Regions from separate parts of the Ferrimonas lipolytica genome, predicted to be linked through region 3. Evidence: predicted binding sites of a transcription regulator. Region 3 holds the regulator's gene; each other region holds the start of a gene.
The links. Region 3 encodes NrdR, which represses ribonucleotide reductase genes. Its sites were predicted from a motif close to AAACACNANATNTNGTGTTT; they were not measured.
Positions count from the first base shown of each region.

Region 1 (3,284 bases), 1.4 Mb from region 3:
GATTTGTGTGTGTGGTGGCACTCCCATTGGCGTTGGCTGTCCCGGCACAAGCGCAGTCTCAGCCAACGGCAAAGAACGTTATCTATATGATAGGTGACGGCATGGGACCAGCGTATTTAAGTGCGTATCGTTATTATCTCGCTGGTAAGCCCGGCAATGCCGTTGCCCCAACGATCTTCGATCAATTGCTGGTTGGCGCGGCCAGCACCTATCCAGACGACGACACCTGGGTAACTGATTCAGCGGCATCCGCTACGGCGCTTGCCTCTGGGGTTAAGTCTTATAATGGTGCCATCGGCTTAGATACCGACAAACAGCCGCTACCAAGCATTCTTGCTAACAGTAAACGCGCTGGTAAAACCATCGGTGTTGTGTCGACATCGCAAATCAACCACGCTACTCCGGCCAGCTTTGTTGCGCACGTAGCCTCACGTAAGTCATATGAGGTGATAGCCAACCAGATGACCAACGCCATGACCGCAGCAACACCAGAGCTTGATTTGATGTTTGGTGGCGGCTTGTCGTACTTCAGCCAACAGCAATTAGAAACCATGAACCGCGCGGGTGTGGCGCTGGCGACCAACTGGCAACAGCTGGATGAAATAGAGAAACTGCCCGCCGCTGCGTTATTGGCGCCGGTGGCACTTCCGTATGCCATCGACAGCGATCGCGACCAACGTTTAGCCACCATGACCTTCACCGCGCTGAGCTTGGCCGAATCTAACCCTAAAGGTTTTAGCTTGTTGATTGAGGGTAGCCTTATCGATTGGTGTGGCCACGGTAACGACATCGCCTGTGCCATGAAAGAGATGGAAGACTTTGCCGCCGCGGTAACCGTGGCTAAAGATTATGTTGATGAACACCCAGATACGCTGCTGGTGGTTACCGCCGACCACTCTACCGGCGGGCTAACCCTTGGCGCCGACGGCGAGTACCAATGGCTGCCATTAGAGGTGAAGCGGGTGCATGCCTCAACCGAGACCATCGCCAACGCCTTGTTGCACACCACGGCAGAGCATTATGCACAGGAGTGGTCTAAATACGTCGACTTTGAGTTAACCAATGCCGAGTTAACCGAACTGGCGCTGCTTGCTAATGAGAACATGTACACCGTTGCCGCCAAGATTGGCCAAATGTTGTCGGTGCGCAGTTTTACCGGCTGGACAACCACCGGCCATACCGCAGTGGACGTGCCAGTAATGGCATACGGTGTTGGCGCCGAGCAGTTTACTGGCTACCAAGACAACACCGACATTCCTAAAAAGATCATCAATATTCTTGCTATTGATTGAATCTATCGATCCTTAAATGGCTTCTTTTTGCCCTAATTGGAAGCCATTTAACCACTGACACTAGTTCAGTTTTTACTGATATAAACACACCGTTTTTTTACGCTGAAATTATGTTTTTTTTTGAGATCAAGCTTGATCTTTCTAAGCAGTGATCTCGCCCAAATAACCCGATGTTAGTCCGTGTTTGTTCATGCGGATTCGGCTCAAACTGGGCTATAGTCCGCTCGAACTTAAAAGCCTTCCCGCTCGCATATCAGCAAACTAAATGTGACGTCAATCTACATTTAATTGATTTGGATCTAAGTTCTTTGTCGCCATTTCTATATTTTAAATCACTAGATGTAGTGCCGAGGGGATCTCGGCTGTTGATATGTAGTGTTTTCACCATGATTGTCAGGAGTAGTCAATGAAACCAGTTGTGATCAAGCGAGATGGAACACGCTTGCCGTTCGATAGTGCCCGAATTACTCAAGCAGTAATGCGCGCCGCTAAGGCGAACCAATGTGAAGATCAGGTTTACGCGGTGCAAGTTGCGTCTGCAGTAACCGAACAACTGGCAGTGCATGAACACGTAGATATTGACCTTATTCAAGACGCGGTAGAATTCCAATTAATGGAAGGCCCGCACAAAGAACTGGCGCGTGCTTACATTGAATACCGTCACGACCGTGATGTGGCTCGTGAGAAGTCGAGTCGCTTGAATCGTGAGATCCAAGGCTTGGTGGAGCAGAGCAACAATGACCTGCTCAACGAGAACGCCAATAAAGACGCCAAGGTAATTCCAACCCAGCGGGATCTGCTGGCGGGCATTGTGGCCAAGCACTACGCCTGTCGTCATATTCTGCCGCGGGAAGTCGTGCAGGCCCATGAACGCGGTGAGATCCACTATCACGATCTCGACTACGCGCCGTTCTTCCCAATGTTCAACTGCATGTTGATCGATCTTAACGGCATGCTAACCGGCGGCTTTAAGATGGGTAACGCTGAGATTGATACCCCAAAATCAATCTCAACCGCGACCGCCGTAACCGCACAGATCATCGCCCAAGTGGCGTCGCACATCTACGGTGGCACCACCATCAACCGTATTGATGAGATTCTTGCGCCGTACGTTAAGGCCAGCTACGACAAGCACTTTGCAACGGCGCAAGAGTGGAGCATTCCTGACCCACAAGGCTTTGCTACCTCACGCACTGAGAAAGAGTGTTACGACGCCTTCCAATCGCTCGAGTACGAAGTAAACACCCTCCATACTGCCAATGGCCAAACTCCATTTGTAACCTTTGGCTTTGGTTTAGGTACCACTTGGGAAGCACGATTGATCCAATCCTCAATCTTGAAAAACCGCATTGCCGGTTTGGGTAAGAACCGTAAAACCGCAGTGTTCCCGAAACTGGTGTTTGCCATTAAAGATGGCTTAAACCTACGCCCGGTTGACCCAAGCTACGACATCAAGCAACTGGCGCTTGAGTGTGCCACCAAGCGAATGTACCCAGATATCCTCAACTACGACAAAGTAGTAGAGGTTACTGGCTCGTTTAAGAACCCAATGGGTTGTCGTTCGTTCTTAGGCGCCCACGAAGAAAATGGCGCCTTGATCCACGACGGTCGCAACAACCTTGGTGTGGTATCGCTTAACTTGCCGCGCATTGCGATTGAGGCCGAAGGGGACAGCGAGCGCTTCTACCAGATCTTAGATCAACGCCTGCTACTGAGCCGCAAGGCACTAATGACCCGCATCGAACGGTTGGAAGGGGTGAAAGCTAAAGTAGCGCCAATCCTGTACCAAGAGGGTGCCTGTGGTGTGCGCTTGAAGCCAGATGACGACATTTCAGTAATCTTTAAAGATGGCCGCTCGTCAATCTCGCTAGGCTACATCGGCCTGCATGAAACCATTAACGCCCTCTACGGCGATAACGAGCATGTGTACGACAGTGAACAGCTGCGTGCCAAGGCGATTGAGGTAGTTAGCTACCTGCGCGCTGCGGTTGA
Region 1 is NZ_CP051180.1:1,275,830-1,279,113, forward strand. It holds gene HER31_RS06030 (alkaline phosphatase) at 1-1,292, shown strand, start outside; gene nrdD (anaerobic ribonucleoside-triphosphate reductase) at 1,699-3,284, shown strand, end outside.
Region 1: nrdD (anaerobic ribonucleoside-triphosphate reductase) is a predicted target of NrdR. The motif match lies at 1,623-1,642, and genes of this name have one in related genera.

Region 2 (3,284 bases), 1.2 Mb from region 3:
TTTGAAGCCTTGAGTAAGTAGTATTGAATCGCTTCAAAGGTTTTGTGGGTCAGGCCGTTGCCGCTGCCATCACTGTAGCGTTTGCCATTCTTAGCGAGATAGTACGCAAAGTTGATGACACCAATGCCTAACGTACGGCGATTCATGGTACTAATCCGTGCTGCGTTAACGGGATAGTCTTGGTAATCCAAGAGGCTATCCAGAGCACGTACTGCTAACTGGGCCAGCTCTTCCAACTCGTCTAGTGAGTCGATGGCTCCGAGGTTAAAGGCGGATAGAGTGCACAGCGCGATCTCACCGTTTTCGTCGTTGAAATCTTGTAACGGCTTGGTCGGCAGAGCGATCTCTAAGCAGAGATTTGACTGCTTGATTGGTGCCACACTTGGATCAAATGGGCTGTGGGTATTGCAGTGATCAACGTGTTGGATGTAAATACGACCGGTAGAGGCGCGTTCTTGCATCAACAGTGAGAACAATTCGACCGCTTTAACGCTGCGCTTACGAATAGATGGATCCTGTTCATATTGGCAGTACAGCGCTTCAAATTTATCTTGATCGGCAAAGAATGCGTCATACAGGCCTGGTACGTCGGACGGCGAGAAGAGGGTAACGCTGGCACCATCAATCAAGCGTTGGTAAAGGGTTTTGTTGATCTGAACACCGTAATCCATATGACGGATACGGTTGGCTTCGGTACCGCGGTTGTTCTTGAGCACCAGCAGATCTTCTACCTCTAGATGCCACAACGGGTAGAACAGGGTAGCGGCACCACCACGAACACCGCCTTGCGAGCATGACTTCACCGCGGTCTGGAAGTGCTTAAAGAATGGCAGTAAACCGGTATGAAACGCTTCGCCGCCACGGATAGGGCTGCCCAATGCACGGATGTTACCGGCATTGATACCAATACCTGCTCGCTGGCTGACGTACTTAACGATTGAGGCCGAGGTGGCATTGATGGAATCTAAACTATCGCCACACTCAATCAGCACGCAGGAACTAAATTGGCGAGTGGGTGTGCGTACCCCGCTCATGATGGGGGTAGGCAGTGAGATCTTAAACTGCGACACCGCATCATAGAAGCGTTTGACGTAATCCAAACGGGTAGCGCGCGAGTAATTGGAGAACAAGCACGCCGATACCAACATATACAGAAACTGAGCGCTCTCGTAGATCTGGCCAGTTACTCGATTCTGGACCAAGTACTTGCCTTCAAGCTGCTTGACTGCGGCATAGGAGAAGTCCATATCACGCCAATGGTCAAGGTGCTCGTTTAGCTCGTTTAATTCATCACGGCTATAGTCTGCTAACAGGTGTTGGTCGTACAGTCCCGCTTCGGCCATCTTGGTAACGTGATCATAAAGATGCGGCGGCTCAAATTGGCCATAGGCCTTTTTACGCAAATGAAATACCGCTAATCGCGCTGCGAGATATTGGTAATCTGGGGTTTCTTCGCTGATAAGGTCTGCTGCGGCTTTAATGATGGTTTCGTGAATGGCTTCGGTCTCGATGCCATCAAAAAAGTGGATATGAGCGGCCAGTTCCACTTGGGAAACTGACACGTTGTGAAGATCCTTTGCAGCCCAAGTTATCACGCGATGGATCTTTTCCAGATCTATCGATTCTTTGGTGCCGTTGCGTTTGGTGACGAGTAGGTTGCCATTCATAGCGTGATTTTATTATCCGTGTGTGGTGGCCGAAGACAGTTCCTTGTCATGTGGCCATCGTCACTGATCCTGTGACGTAGGTAATTATAGTTATTACTTTTGCTTCGGGGCACAAGATATAGTGCCTCTATTGGATGGGGATACAAGATAGAGCGGTTGGGCGAAGGGATCAAGTGGGCTTACTGTGAACATGCTGTGCATAAAAGTGTGAACAATAGCGGGGTTAGTAGCACCTAACGCTGAAGCGCTTTACCCGTTTGGTTTTGGTCAATTTCAATCAAAAAAATGAACGATCGAAAAAATAATTTTTTCGATCGTTTGCTGAGATCTACTTGCTTTTGAGTAGAGAAAGTAGATCGTTAACCGTTCGGCAATCATGGCTAGCCAGCCATTGTTGCGGGTGGTCTTGTGGGCGAATATAGCCCCAGAGGGCGGCAACGGTATCCATGCCACTGCTTTTACCAGCCTCGACATCGCGCTGAGCATCACCAACATAGAGAATGTCTGACTCCGCTACGCCTATCTGCTGGGCTGCGAAGTGCATTGGTTTAGGATCGGGCTTGGCTACGCCACAGGTATCACCTGAGACGGTACAGCTGCGGTTACTAAACTGTGGAAAGTGCTTAAGTAGCGGGGTGGTGAGCCATGCAGGTTTGTTGGTGACAATACCCCAAGGGATTCCTTCTTCATCGAGCCATTCGATCAGCTCAGCCACGCCATCGTAAAGTGATGTACCGATACAGATGTTATCAGCGTATGAATCCAGCAGGGCGGTTCTTAACGGCATGATGTCAGTGCGATCATAATGTGCGCCTAGGCCTGCTCGTAACAACCCCGCTGCGCCATGAGAACTAACCTGCGATGCGGTAACTGCGCTGATCGGCGGAAAGCCATACTGCGCAAGTGCGACATTGGCTGCTAGGCCAAGATCGGGCGCTGTGTCGAGTAGGGTGCCATCGAGATCAAACAACACCCCTTGGTAGGCTGAGGCGCTCATGATTGTGGCTTCTGCGCGTGCAGGATGTAGTTAACCCGCAGTGACTTGTTCAGCGATACCGTTTTGGTTAGCGGGTTATAGAATAGACCACTGGCGTGCTGCATAAGCATCCCTTGCTGTTCACACCAGCGACTAAGCTGGGATGGGCGCAGGAACTTATTGAAGTCGTGAGTTCCTTTAGGTAACGCCTTGACCAGATGCTCGGCACCAACAATAGTGGTTAGGTACGCTTCTGGGGTCTTATTTATGGTCGACATAAACAAGTGGCCGCCGGGCCTCAGCATCTTGATACAGGCATTAATAACTGATTGTGGATCAGGCACGTGCTCAAGCATCTCGAGGCAACAAACAACATCGTATTTGCCTTGGAAGCCATCGGCGTGTTGCTCAGCGGTACTATTAAGGTAATCAACCTCAATACCCGTTTCTAGTGCGTGTAATCTTGCAACTTCCAGGGGCTCTTCGCCCATATCTAATCCGGTAACTTGGGCGCCGCATTTAGCAATGGCTTCACTGACTAAACCACCACCGCAACCAACGTCGGCAACCTTTTTGTCGAATAAACCACCACAGTGACGTTCAATAAATGACACCCGAACTGGGTTCATAGCGTGGAGTGG
Region 2 is NZ_CP051180.1:1,465,192-1,468,475, reverse strand. It holds gene nrdA (class 1a ribonucleoside-diphosphate reductase subunit alpha) at 1-1,667, opposite strand, end outside; gene HER31_RS06890 (HAD family hydrolase) at 1,996-2,664, opposite strand; gene ubiG (bifunctional 2-polyprenyl-6-hydroxyphenol methylase/3-demethylubiquinol 3-O-methyltransferase UbiG) at 2,661-3,284, opposite strand, start outside.
Region 2: nrdA (class 1a ribonucleoside-diphosphate reductase subunit alpha) is a predicted target of NrdR. The motif match lies at 1,775-1,794, and genes of this name have one in related genera.

Region 3 (3,284 bases):
CCTTGTCCTTGGGTTCGAAAAAACATCGGAGTACAATCCGCGCACAAATTACAAATAGCCAACTGTCTGATCCACGGAGTAAAGGAATGCTGGAAAAAAAGATGAACATCGCCGATTTCGATCCGGAGTTGTGGAATGCGATGGAAGCAGAGCGAGTGCGTCAGGAAGAGCACATTGAACTTATCGCCTCTGAAAACTACACCAGCCCGCGTGTACTTGAAGCGCAAGGTTCGCAGCTAACCAATAAATACGCTGAAGGTTACCCAAACAAGCGTTATTACGGCGGTTGTGAGCACGTGGATGTGGCTGAGCAACTGGCCATCGATCGTGCCTGTGAACTGTTTGGTGCTAGCTACGCGAACGTGCAACCACACTCAGGTTCACAAGCTAACTCCGCGGTATTTATGGCGCTGTTGAATGCTGGCGATACTGTTCTAGGCATGAGTTTGGCTCACGGTGGCCACCTAACTCATGGTGCTTCGGTATCGTTCTCTGGCAAGATCTACAATGCGGTGCAGTACGGTATTACCCCTGAAAGTGGCGAGATCGATTACGCCGAAGTGCGCGCTATGGCGATCGAACATAAGCCGAAGATGATCATCGCCGGTTTCTCTGCATACTCTGGCATCGTTGATTGGGCTAAATTCCGTGAGATCGCTGATGAAGTTGGCGCCTATCTGTTTGTAGACATGGCTCATGTCGCCGGTTTGATTGCCGCAGGTGAGTACCCGAACCCGCTGCCACACGCGCATGTAGTTACCACCACCACCCATAAAACCTTAGCGGGTCCACGTGGCGGTTTGATCTTGTCAGCAATTGATGATGAAACCATCTACAAAAAGCTGAACTCTGCTGTTTTCCCTGGCGGTCAAGGTGGCCCACTGTGTCACGTTATCGCAGCGAAGGCTGTGGCCTTCAAAGAAGCGTTACAGCCTGAGTTTAAGATCTACCAAAAACAAGTAGTGAAGAACGCTCAAGCGATGGCCGACGTGTTTATTAACCGTGGTTACAAAATCGTTTCTGGCGGTACTCAGAATCACCTGTTCTTGTTGGATCTGATCGACAAAGATATTACCGGTAAAGATGCTGATGCTGCCCTTGGCCGCGCCAACATCACCGTGAATAAAAACTCGGTGCCAAATGATCCGCGCAGCCCGTTTGTCACCTCAGGTTTACGCATTGGCACTCCGGCGTTAACCCGCCGTGGTTTTGCTGAGTCAGAAGCCCGTGAGCTGACCGGTTGGATCTGTGACATTCTCGATAACTTTGGTGATGAAACCGTGGTTGAGCGAGTTAAATCTCAAGTGGTTGAGTTGTGTAAACGTTACCCAGTTTACGCATAAAATTACTTTAGTTAGATTAAAGGCCCGCAACTGAGCGGGCTTTCTTATTTTTCGAACTTACCGAGCAAAGTAAAATTCGGTATGATCTGCAATAATTTCAATGCATAAATTCCATTAGCGGAGGCGCCATGCACTGCCCATTCTGTGCAGCCACAGACACCAAGGTGATCGATTCTCGGTTGGTTGCAGACGGTCATCAAGTGCGCCGTCGTCGCGAGTGCCTTACCTGCCACGAGCGCTACACCACCTTTGAAACCGCCGAGTTGGTAATGCCCCGCTTGATTAAGACCGACGGTACGCGCCAGCCCTTTGATGAAGAGAAACTTCGTCGCGGGATCCTCCGTGCTTTAGAGAAGCGCCCGGTCAGCTCAGAGCTGATTGAGCAAAGCATCTCTAAGATTAAGTCAGCCATGCGTGCCACCGGTGAACGTGAAGTGGGATCCGATATGTTGGGCAACTTGGTTATGGAGCAATTGTTGTTGCTGGATAAGGTTGCCTATATCCGTTTTGCCTCGGTCTATCGTGCCTTTGACGATCTTGCCCAGTTTGGGGAAGTGATTGCCAGTTTGGACAAACGCTAATGTTTTCAACCATTGATGCTCAGCACATGGCTCGAGCACTGCAACTGGCTAAGCGCGGGTTGCTGACAACGCGGCCAAACCCTCGGGTTGGCTGCGTTATTGTTAGAGGTGATCAAGTTGTTGGTGAAGGCGCGCACCTGAAAGCGGGTGAGCCACACGCGGAAGTGCATGCCTTGCGCGCCGCTGGCGATGCCGCTCGTGGTGCTACCGCCTACGTTACCCTAGAGCCATGCAGTCATTACGGCCGTACGCCACCCTGTGCTGAAGCACTTATTAAGGCTGGCGTCGCCCGTGTGGTTGCGGCCATGGTTGACCCCAATCCACAGGTTGCTGGTCGTGGTCTAAAGATGCTGCAAAATGCCGGCATCGAGGTTAGTCACGGGCTGCTTCAGGCACAAGCCGAAGCGCTTAACCCTGGTTTTATTAAACGGATGCGGACTGGTTTCCCATTTGTCACCATTAAATTAGCGGCCTCGGTTGATGGCCGCACGGCTTTGGCTAACGGCGAGTCGAAATGGATCACCGGTCCAAAGGCTCGACAAGACGTACAACGGCTGCGAGCTCGCTGTGACGCAATTATCACTGGCGCCGATTCAGTGCTTATTGATGACCCATCAATGAACGTACGTCACAGCCAACTAGGGCATTGGCAAGCTAAACTAGAGCCACAACAGTTACAGCAACCTTTGCGGGTAGTAATTGATGGACGGGCTCGTTTAGCACCGCCATTACAATTACTGCAGTGCGAAGGCGAGATATTGCTGGCCACAACCGAAGAATATCAGTGCCAATGGCCTGAAGCGGTGTCGACCTGGCGTAGTGCTCCTCATAACGGCAAGGTCGACTTAATCTTGCTGATGATGGAGCTGGGCAAGCGCGGCATTAACGAGGTACTGGTGGAAGCTGGTGCTAGCCTTGCAGCGGCCTTTATTAAGGCGGAGCTGTGGGATGAAATTGTGCTCTATCAAGCGCCTAAGCTTATGGGCAATCCAGCTCGAGGCTTACTTGAGCTGCCTGAATTTGCGCAGATGACCGAAGCGGTTAGCCTGCAATTTAACGATATACGTCTGGTTGGCGGCGATTTGCGCCTGAGCTTAACCCGACGGGAGAGATAAACTACGTGTTTACCGGAATCATTGAAGCGGTTGGCAACATTCGCAAAATGGAACATCGCGGCGGCGATCTGCATATGACCATCGCCACCGGCAAGCTGCCGTTAGATGACGTGCAATTGGGTGACTCCATCGCCACCAACGGTGTGTGTTTAACCGTGGTGAGCATGGGGGCTGACCATTTCGTTGCCGACGTGTCTGCTGAAACCCTCGACTTGACTAAGTTCACCAGTGCCAATGTGGGTGAT
Region 3 is NZ_CP051180.1:2,639,238-2,642,521, reverse strand. It holds gene glyA (serine hydroxymethyltransferase) at 87-1,343, shown strand; gene nrdR (transcriptional regulator NrdR) at 1,472-1,924, shown strand; gene ribD (bifunctional diaminohydroxyphosphoribosylaminopyrimidine deaminase/5-amino-6-(5-phosphoribosylamino)uracil reductase RibD) at 1,924-3,039, shown strand; gene HER31_RS12105 (riboflavin synthase) at 3,045-3,284, shown strand, end outside.